3 linked regions of the Actinoplanes lobatus genome follow. The protein of the gene in region 2 interacts with the protein of the main gene of each other region in a pairwise test. Links are inferred from orthologs where the notes say so. Each region holds a gene or a part of one and is shown on either strand. Other genes may lie near its edges. The genes, in order: BJ964_RS18425, rpe and eno.

Region 1 (2,992 bases), 3.8 Mb from region 2 along the record:
GGGCACCGGGCTCATCTCGCTGCCCGCCCTCGCCGCCGAGGCCGCCGGCCCGGCCTCACTGGTCGCCTGGCTCGCCCTGATCGTCCTGTCCGCGCCGCTGGCCTGGACCTTCGCCGCGCTCGGCGCCCGCTATCCGGACGGCGGCGGGGTGTCCACCTACGCGCAGATGGCGTTCGGCCCGCGGGTGGCGGCGGCGGTCGGCTGGTGCTTCTACTTCGCGGTCCCGCTGGGCGCGCCGGTCGCGGTCGGTTTCACCGGCGGGTACGTCGCCGACGTCCTCGGCGGTGGCCGGCTCACCGAACTGGCCACCTTCCTGGCGATCGTCGGTACGGCGTACACGATGAACTGGTTCGGCCTGCGCGTCTCCGGCCGGATCCAGCTGACCCTGTCGATCTCCCTGGCCACCCTGCTGGTGGTGACGGTGGTGGCCGCCCTGCCGCATGCCCGGATGGACAACCTGACCCCGTTCACCCCGCACGGCTGGACCGGGATCGGCGCCGCAGCGGCCCTGCTCGTCTGGGGTTTCGCCGGCTGGGAGGCGCTGTCCTCGCTCTCCGGGGAGTACCGGAACCCGCGCCGCGACGTCCCCCGGGCCACCCTGATCGCGGTCGCCGTGGTCGGTGTCCTCTACCTGGCCGTCGCCACGGTCAGTGTGCTGGCCCTGGGCCCGGCGCTGGCCGGCAGCCGGGCGCCGCTGGCCGACCTGCTCGCGATCGGCCTGGGCGGCCCGGTCCGGATCGTCACCGCGATCGTGGCGGTGGTGCTCACCCTCGGGGCGGTCAACGCGTACTTCGCCGGGGCGAGCCGTCTCGGCGCGGCGCTGGCGGCCGAGGGCGCCCTGCCGGCCCGGGTGTTCGGCACCCAGCGCCGGTCGCTGACCGTCATCCTGCTGGGCAGCATCGTGGCCGTCCTGCTGCCGCTCGATCTGCACACCGCCGCCCTGCTGGTGACCGGCTGCTTCACGCTGGTCTACGTGATCGGCACGGCGGCGGCGCTGCGCCTGCTGCCGGCCGCCGGGTCCCGGGTGGTGGCCGGGATCGCGTTCGTGGCGGTGGTGGGCCTGCTCTGGCTCAACGGGTGGCCGGCCCTGCTCAGCCTGGTGATCGCCGGCGGCGCGCTGCTCTATCAGGCGGTCAGCGGGCGCAGGAGGGCCAGGCCCTCCCCGATCAGCGAGTCGTCAGGGTCTCCCGGTCGATGAACGAGCCGGGGCCGACCGGGGCGGTGCACGCGTACGCCCCGGCGATGACCGCCCGGTCCATGCAGGCGTCGTCGCCGGCGCCGGACAGCCAGGCGGAGAGGAACGCCGCCGCGAACGCGTCACCGGCGCCGTTGGTGTCCACGATCGGCGCGCCCGGGTCGACCGCGTCCCGGTGCGTCACGCCGTCCCGGGTGTACAGGTCTGCGCCCTTGCCGCCGTTGGTGACCACGACCCTGGTGGCCACGCCCTCTTTCAGGATCCGCTCGGCGGCGCCGGAGGCGAGTTGCACCCCGCTCACGAAGACGATGTCGGCGCCGAGCGCGAACTCCAGGTGGTGCGGGTTCTCGCCGTCCCAGTCGTGCAGGTCGGTGGAGATCGACACACCGGCCGCACGCAGGTCGGGCAGCAGGTGCCGGGCATAGTCCATGATCGTCACGTGGACGTGCCGGACGTCCGCCGGCAGCGGCCGGTAGTACTCCACCGGCAGGCGGTATCCGGGAACGTCGCGCCCGTCGTAGAGCGACAGCCGCCGGCCGTCCGGGCTCATCAGGTTCACCGCCCGGCGGGTGCCGGCCGGGGCGGGCGCGGCACGCAGACCGATGCCCCATTCCGCGAAGGCAGCCCGGACCCGGCCGCCCGGCTCGTCGTCACCGACCGTGTCGATCACCGAGACCCGCTCACCGAGCGCGCGCAGCGCGAGCGCCACGCATGTCCCGGTGTGTGAGACGTGATCGAGGATGGGTCCCTGCGGCCGGGCCGAGTCCGCGCCGAGCACGGGCAGGTCCGCCACGGGCACCACGGTGTCGATGCCGGTGCCGCCGATCACCAGGAATGTCATGGCGGCAAACCTAATGCGAGATGTGCGGGTCTCTGGACCCGGCCCGTCCGCTGACTAGGATGGGGGCGATTGATACAGACTCTTCCCGTGATGCCGTGCGCCCATTACTGTGCGGTAACACTCACGTTACCTACCCCCCGTTCAGGTTGAAGGCGGCGCCCGATGGCTCTCGAGGTTCCCTACCGGTCGATCCCGGACATGCTCTTCCAGCGCGTGGCCAAGACCCCCGACGCGCAGGCCCTGGCCGGCCCGAACGCGACGGACACCGGCGCCGACTGGTTGACCTGGCGGCAGGTGGGCGAGCGGGTCAAGGCGATCGGCGCCGGCCTGCGTGAGCTCGGCGTCGGCCTGGAGGACCGGGTCGCGATCCTGTCCAACACCCGGCTCGAGTGGATCCTCGCCGACCTGGGCATCAACGTGGCCGGCGCGGCCGCCACCACGGTCTACCCGACCACCGAGCCGGAGGACACCGCGTTCATCGTCTCCGACTCGGGGTCGAAGGTCCTGATCGCGGAGAACGCGAAGCAGGCCCTGAAGATCTCCGGCACGGAGACCGCCATCACCAAGGTGGTGCTGATCGACGGCCCGGCCGACGCCGGCGCCACCCCGCCGCAGATCACCCTCGCCGACCTGGAGCAGCTCGGCGCCGAGGCGCTGACCCGCGAGCCCAGCCTCATCGACGACGTGGTCGCCCAGCTCGGCCCGGACACCCTGGCCACGCTGATCTACACCTCCGGCACCACCGGCCGCCCCAAGGGCGTCGAGCTGCTGCACCGCGGCTGGACGTGGGAGGGCGTCGCGCAGGAGAACCTCGGCCTGTTCGCCCCGACCGACCTGCACTACCTGTGGCTGCCGATGTCGCACGCGTTCGGCAAGACGCTGCTCTGCGGCATCCTGCACGTCGGCGTCCCGACCTACGTCGACGGCCGCGTGGACCGGCTGATCGACCTGCTCGC
Region 2 (3,008 bases):
CCCGATCACGATCACGTTCGGCCCCGCCCTGCCGGAGGCCGGGCACGCCACCGGACCCCGCGACTTCCGGGCCCACACCGACGAGGTGATCCGCCGCATCCAGGCGCTGACCGGCCAGGAGTACGTGCCCGCCTACGCCCGCTGACCCGTCACTCCGCCTCGCTGCGCCGGCGGTCGATCGCCACGTACGACCCCGGCTGGGACTTCGCCACCTTCTTCATCTCCGAGGCGACCCCGATCACCACCCGCGGATCGGCGAACCGGCGCCCGTCGTTGGTCGCCTGGGCCACCCCGATGGAGAGCGTGACCAGCGCGGCCTTCTGCTTGTTGCCTCGCCGGTCGGGCACCTCGATGTAGCCGCGCCGGGCGTCCTCCGGCTCGTACAGCCGGTCGGCGGCGGCCTCGAAGTCGGTCACCGTCCGCTGGGTGAGCGGCAGCACCTGGTCCGGATGGCAGATGAAGACGAAGTCGTCACCGCCGATGTGGCCCAGGAAGATCGACGGCTTGCCGGTCTGCGCGCTGGCCCGTTGCAGGCTGCGGGCCAGCGCGATGATGAACTCGTCGCCACGGTCGAACCCGTACACGTCGTTGACGCTCTTGAACCGGTCGACGTCGATGTAACCGACCGAGTAGTCGCCGCCGCTGCGCATCCGGTCACCGATCTCCCGGCGCACCCGCGCGTTGCCGGGCAGGCCGGTCAGCGGCGACACCTCCCGGGCGTCCTTGTGGCGCCGCAGCGTGGTGGTCACCCGGGCGAGCAGCTCGGCCGTGTCGAACGGCTTCACCAGGTAGTCGTCGGCGCCGGTGGTGAGCCCGAAGACCTTGTCCACGGTCATGCTCTTGGCGGTCAGCATGATCACCGGAAGGGCCGAGGTGAGCGGCTCGGCGCGCAGTTGCTGGATCAGCTCGACGCCGTCCATCCGCGGCATCATCCAGTCCACCACGGCCAGTGACGGCCGGTGCGTCTCCAGCAGCTCGAGCGCCTCCTGCCCGTCCCGGGCCCGGATCACCTCGAAGCCGTGCACCTTGAGGTTGAACTCGACGAAGCTGGCGATGTCCTGGTCGTCGTCGACGACCAGGATCAGGTCAGGACCCTCGTCCGGGTCGAGTTCCGGGTCGGGGCTCTCGGGGAGTCGCGACTCAGCCGTGCTCATCAGACCTTTCCTGCCGTGCCGGAGGTAAAGCTAGATTCTGGCCACAACGGGCCGATCACGCCAGCCCCATCCGGCCCGCGGCCAGACCGCGCAATTTCCGGATCGCCTCGGCCGGGTCGGCGGCGCCGTAGACCGCGGTGCCCGCCACGAAGGCGTCCGCGCCGGCCTCGGCGGCCTGCTCGATGGTGTCGGCCGCGATGCCGCCGTCCACCTCGATCCGGATCTCCAGGTCGTTGACCTCGGCCCGGCGGCGCACGTCCCGAACCTTGTCCAGCATCTCCGGCATGAACGCCTGACCGCCGAAACCCGCCTTGATCGTCATGATCAGGATGGTGTCCAGGTACGGCAGCAACTCCAGGTACGGCTCCACCGGAGTGTCCCGGTCGATGGCCAGCCCGGCCTTGGCGCCCGCCGCCCGCAGTGTCTTCGCCAGCGCCACCGGGTCGTCGCACGCCTCGGCGTGGAAGGTCACGTTGTAGGCGCCCGCCTCCGCATACCCCGGCGCCCAACGCTGCGGGTCGGTGATCATCAGGTGCACGTCGAACGGGATGGTCGTCGCCTTACGCAGGCTCTGCACCACCGGCAGGCCGATCGTGAGGTTCGGCACGAAGTGGTTGTCCATGACATCCACGTGCACCCAGTCGGCCGCTCCCTCGATGGCGTGCACCTCCTGCCCGAGGCGGGAGAAGTCGGAGGCGAGGATGCTCGGCGCGATGATGGGCGATCGTTCCACGGCACGAAGTCTATGACCTGCGCCCGCCACCGGGTGCGGGCCGGGCCGATCACCGGCCCGGCCCAGCCCAGGTCCTGTCCCGCGTGCTCCGCGGGACAGGACCTGGGCGTCAGCTGGTCCGGCGGAGCACCGCCAGGAACATGGCGTCCGTCCCGTGCCGGTGCGGCCACAGCTGCACGGTCGGGCCCGAGCCCAGCCCCGGCATGCCCGGCGGCAGCAGCGGACGGGCATCCACGAAGTCGACCTCGACGCCGCTGCGCCGGGCCCCCTCGCTCACCGTCACCTGGGTCTCCACCATGTGCGGGGAGCACGTCACATACGCCACCACGCCGCCCGGGCGGACCGCCCGCAGCGCCGCCACCAGCAGCTCCCGCTGGAGCCGGGTGAGCGCCGGCAGATCGGACGGCTGACGCCGCCAGCGCGACTCCGGCCGCCGCCGCAACGAGCCCAGCCCGGTGCACGGCGCGTCCACCAGCACCCGGTCGAACGACTCCTCCGGCAGATCCGGATCACGGCCGACGGACCGGCCGTCCATCGGCAGCACCGTCACCGGCATACCCTCGGTGGCGATGTCCACCAGACGGGCCCGGTGCTCGGCCACCTCGACCGCGGTCACCTCGGCGCCCCGCCCCGCCGCGATCGCCCCGATCAGGCCGGTCTTGCCGCCCGGCCCGGCACACAGGTCGAGCCAGCGGGTGTCCTGGCCCTCGATCGGCGCGGCCAGCAACGCGGCGGCCACCAGCTGCGAACCCTCGTCCTGGACGTGGGCGCGACCGTCGCGGATCGCGGCCAGGTCGCGCGGCGCGCCGCCGTGCAGATAGACGGCGTACGGCGAGAAGGCGCCCGGCACCCCGCCCACCTCGTCGGCGAGGTCCACCGCGTCGGCCCGCCCGGGACGGGCACACAGGTGCACGGCCGCCGGCTGATTGTCCTCGATGAGCAGCCGGGCGGTCTCCTCCAGATCGCCGCCGAGCGCCTCGGCGAACGACCGGATGATCCACTGTGGGTGGTGGTGGATGACCGCCAGGTTGCCGATCGGATCGTCGGCGTGCGCCGGGGCGACCCGCTCCAGCCAGGCCTCCAACGGGGTCTCGGTGACCGTGCGCATCACCGCGTTGGCG
Region 3 (3,050 bases), 2.9 Mb from region 2 along the record:
CATCATCTCGGCCATCATCTCGTCCGCCATCGCCTCGGCGGCCGCGGCCTCGCGGCGGGCCATGGTCTGGAGCCGGAAGACGTACCGGCGAATGATCTTGGCCTGGTGCTCGTTCCGGTCGAAGATCGCCACCATCTCGACCATGACCGGACCGCGTACCGGGACCTGCTGCCGCAGCGAACTCACCCGCAGGGCGGTGGCCGGGAACTCGACCACCTCGCTGCCCAACTGCACGCGGAGCAGCATCTGGTCGCCCGGCCGCAGGTCGACGTCGCTGAAGTGGGCCCGCACCGACTGCTCGCTGATGTCGTGCACCCGGCCGGTGACCTGCGGTTTGTCGGCGCGTACCAGCAGGATGGCCTCGCCTCCGCCGCCGCGTACGTACAGCCGCTGCTGTTCGATCTCCGGTTCGCCGGGCAGGGTGACGTCGATCCGGTTCTCGTCGACCCTCACCACGGTCCCGTGCTGGGCGTACCGGCCACGGGAGCCCGCCGGCCAGCGGATGGTCACCGGGGAGCCGCTCGTCAGCGGGACGTCGGCGCGGGCGAGCGACAGGGTCACGGTGGCGTCGGTGACCCGGACCACACGGACCTGCGGGAGGGTGCGGCCCCCGAGGTCCATCTCGACGTGTGACCCGTCGGCGGGAAACAGGCTACTGGTCATAGTGCCCACCGATTCGGCAGGTCCGGCCCGGGTTTGAGGCATAACGGGCGACGAGTTGACCGGCCCCGCGAACAAGACATTGCTCGACTCGATACGCTCTCCGGTGTGGTCGGCCCGCAGGGTCGCGGACCGAAACTCTGTATTCGTACAAACGTTAGGGAGCGACACGACCAATGGCCACCATTGAAGCAATCGTCGCCCGCGAGATCCTCGATTCCCGGGGCAACCCCACCGTCGAGGTCGAGGTCGGCCTGGACGACGGCTCGGTCGGCCGCGCCGCGGTGCCGTCCGGTGCGTCCACCGGCGCCTTCGAGGCGCTCGAGCTGCGCGACGGTGACAAGGGCCGCTACCTCGGCAAGGGTGTCGAGAAGGCGGTCAACAACATCGAGGAGCAGATCGTCGAGGAGCTCGTCGGTTACGAGGCCTCCGACCAGCGCCTGATCGACCAGAAGATGATCGACATCGACGGCACGGACACCAAGTCCTCGCTCGGTGCCAACGCCATCCTCGGCGTCTCCCTCGCCGTGGCCAAGGCCGCCGCCGCCTCGGCCGAGCTGCCGCTGTTCCGCTACCTCGGTGGCCCGAACGCGTCACTGCTGCCGGTCCCGATGATGAACATCCTGAACGGTGGCTCGCACGCCGACTCCAACGTCGACGTGCAGGAGTTCATGATCGCGCCGATCGGCGCGCCGACCTTCCGCGAGGCCGTCCGCAGCGGCGCCGAGGTCTACCACGCCCTCAAGTCGGTGCTGAAGAAGAAGGGCCTCTCCACCGGCCTCGGCGACGAGGGCGGCTTCGCGCCGAACCTGTCGGCGAACGTCGCGGCCCTGGAGCTGATCGCCGAGGCCGTGCAGGCCGCCGGCTACACCCTGGGCAGCGACATCGTCCTGGCCATGGACGTCGCCGCCACCGAGTTCCACAAGAACGGCGCGTACGTCTTCGAGGGCACCCCGAAGTCGACCGACGAGATGATCGCGTACTACGCGAAGCTCGCCGCCGACTTCCCGATCGTCTCCATCGAGGACCCGCTGGACGAGGAGGACTGGGCCGGCTGGACCGCGCTCACCGCCGAGCTCGGCGACAAGATCCAGATCGTCGGCGACGACCTGTTCGTCACCAACCCGCAGCGCCTGGCCCGCGGCATCGCCGAGAACGCCGCCAACGCCCTGCTGGTCAAGGTGAACCAGATCGGCTCGCTCACCGAGACGCTGGACGCCGTGGAGCTGGCCCACCGGGCCGGCTTCAAGACGATGATGTCGCACCGGTCCGGCGAGACCGAGGACGTCACCATCGCCGACCTGGCCGTCGCGGTCGGCTCCGGCCAGATCAAGACCGGCGCCCCGGCCCGGTCCGACCGGGTCGCGAAGTACAACCAGCTCCTGCGCATCGAGGAGCAGCTGGAGAGCGCCGCCCGGTACGCCGGTGCGGGCGCGTTCCCGCGTTACCGCGTCGGCTGACCCTCCGGCGTCGGATCATCGGGTTTGTGGCACCCGCCTTCGGAGACATAGATTTCCGGGTGGGTGCCACGAACACGTGACGGTCAGCGGGGAGGGTGAGATGGCGGAACGCCGCACACCGAGCGGCCAGGGTCCGGCCCGGCGAGCCGGTGGCCGCCCCACCCCGCCCCGGACCAGGAACACCGGCCCGATCCGGGTGCCCGCCGCACGGCGTACCTCCTCGGGGTCCGGCGGCGCAGCCGCGAAGCGCACCGAGGCGCCACGCCCGCGCGCGCTGACCGGCCGGGCCACCGTCCTGATCGCGCTGGTCGTGGCGCTGGCGCTGGCCTACACGTACCCCGTCCGGGTGTATTTGAAGCAAGAGGCCGAGATCGCCGAGATGGAGCGGGCGCAGGCCGTGCAGCGCGCCGAGATCGCCGAGACGGCCAAGACCCTCGAGAAGTGGAACGACCCGGAGTACCTGCGGATCCAGGCCCGGGAGCGGATCTTCTACGTGCGCCCGGGTGAGACGCCCCTGCTCGTCGTCGACGACAAGGACCGCGCCGCCCGCACCGCCGCTGAGCAGACCCCGGCGGCCGCCCCCGACCGCTGGTACGACACGCTGTGGAGCAGTGTCCAAGCCGCCAACGCAGAGCCCCAGGACTGATTTCGGACTGATGGAAGAACCCACACCCGCCGACCTCGACATCGTGGCGGCCCAGCTAGGCCGTCGTCCCCGTGGCACACGGGCGGTCGCGCACCGTTGCCCGTGCGGCAACCCCGACGTGGTGGAGACCTCGCCGCGCCTCGATGACGGCACACCGTTCCCCACCCTCTTCTACCTGACCTGCCCGCACGCCACGGCCGCATGCAGCCGCCTGGAGTCGGCCGGTGTGATGCGCGACATGCAGGAGCGTCTCAGCACCGATCCCGAACTCGCCAAGCGGTACG

Evidence for each region.
Region 1: the proteins of rpe (region 2) and BJ964_RS18425 interact in binary tests that used the Escherichia coli proteins (3 or more experiments, as listed by UniProt). The link is inferred for Actinoplanes lobatus from one-to-one orthologs.
Region 3: the proteins of rpe (region 2) and eno interact in binary tests that used the Escherichia coli proteins (3 or more experiments, as listed by UniProt). The link is inferred for Actinoplanes lobatus from one-to-one orthologs.

Annotation. Positions count from the first base shown.
Region 1 is NZ_JACHNC010000001.1:3,919,951-3,922,942, reverse strand. Bases 102-2,940 are described here. They hold BJ964_RS18425 (carbohydrate kinase family protein), read right to left. Parts: upstream 2,037-2,940; coding sequence 1,167-2,036; downstream 102-1,166. Other genes in these bases: BJ964_RS18420 (AMP-dependent synthetase/ligase), read left to right, coding at 2,199-2,940; BJ964_RS18430 (APC family permease), read left to right, coding at 102-1,198. Outside these bases: more of BJ964_RS18430, read left to right, coding at 1-101; more of BJ964_RS18420, read left to right, coding at 2,941-2,992. UniProt on the Escherichia coli protein: Catalyzes the ATP-dependent phosphorylation of fructoselysine to fructoselysine 6-phosphate. Functions in a fructoselysine degradation pathway that allows E.coli to grow on fructoselysine or psicoselysine.
Region 2 is NZ_JACHNC010000001.1:106,933-109,940, forward strand. What follows is about bases 49-2,903. They hold rpe (ribulose-phosphate 3-epimerase), read right to left. Parts: upstream 1,888-2,903; coding sequence 1,210-1,887; downstream 49-1,209. Other genes in these bases: BJ964_RS00445 (lysophospholipid acyltransferase family protein), read left to right, coding at 49-145; BJ964_RS00450 (GGDEF domain-containing response regulator), read right to left, coding at 150-1,154; BJ964_RS00460 (RsmB/NOP family class I SAM-dependent RNA methyltransferase), read right to left, coding at 1,997-2,903. Also shown: more of BJ964_RS00445, read left to right, coding at 1-48; more of BJ964_RS00460, read right to left, coding at 2,904-3,008. UniProt on the Escherichia coli protein: Catalyzes the reversible epimerization of D-ribulose 5-phosphate to D-xylulose 5-phosphate.
Region 3 is NZ_JACHNC010000001.1:3,022,323-3,025,372, forward strand. The notes cover bases 82-2,978. They hold eno (phosphopyruvate hydratase), read left to right. Parts: upstream 82-836; coding sequence 837-2,120; downstream 2,121-2,978. Other genes in these bases: BJ964_RS13995 (hypothetical protein), read right to left, coding at 82-663; BJ964_RS14005 (FtsB family cell division protein), read left to right, coding at 2,221-2,766; BJ964_RS14010 (DUF501 domain-containing protein), read left to right, coding at 2,777-2,978. Outside these bases: more of BJ964_RS13995, read right to left, coding at 1-81; more of BJ964_RS14010, read left to right, coding at 2,979-3,050. UniProt on the Escherichia coli protein: Catalyzes the reversible conversion of 2-phosphoglycerate (2-PG) into phosphoenolpyruvate (PEP). It is essential for the degradation of carbohydrates via glycolysis.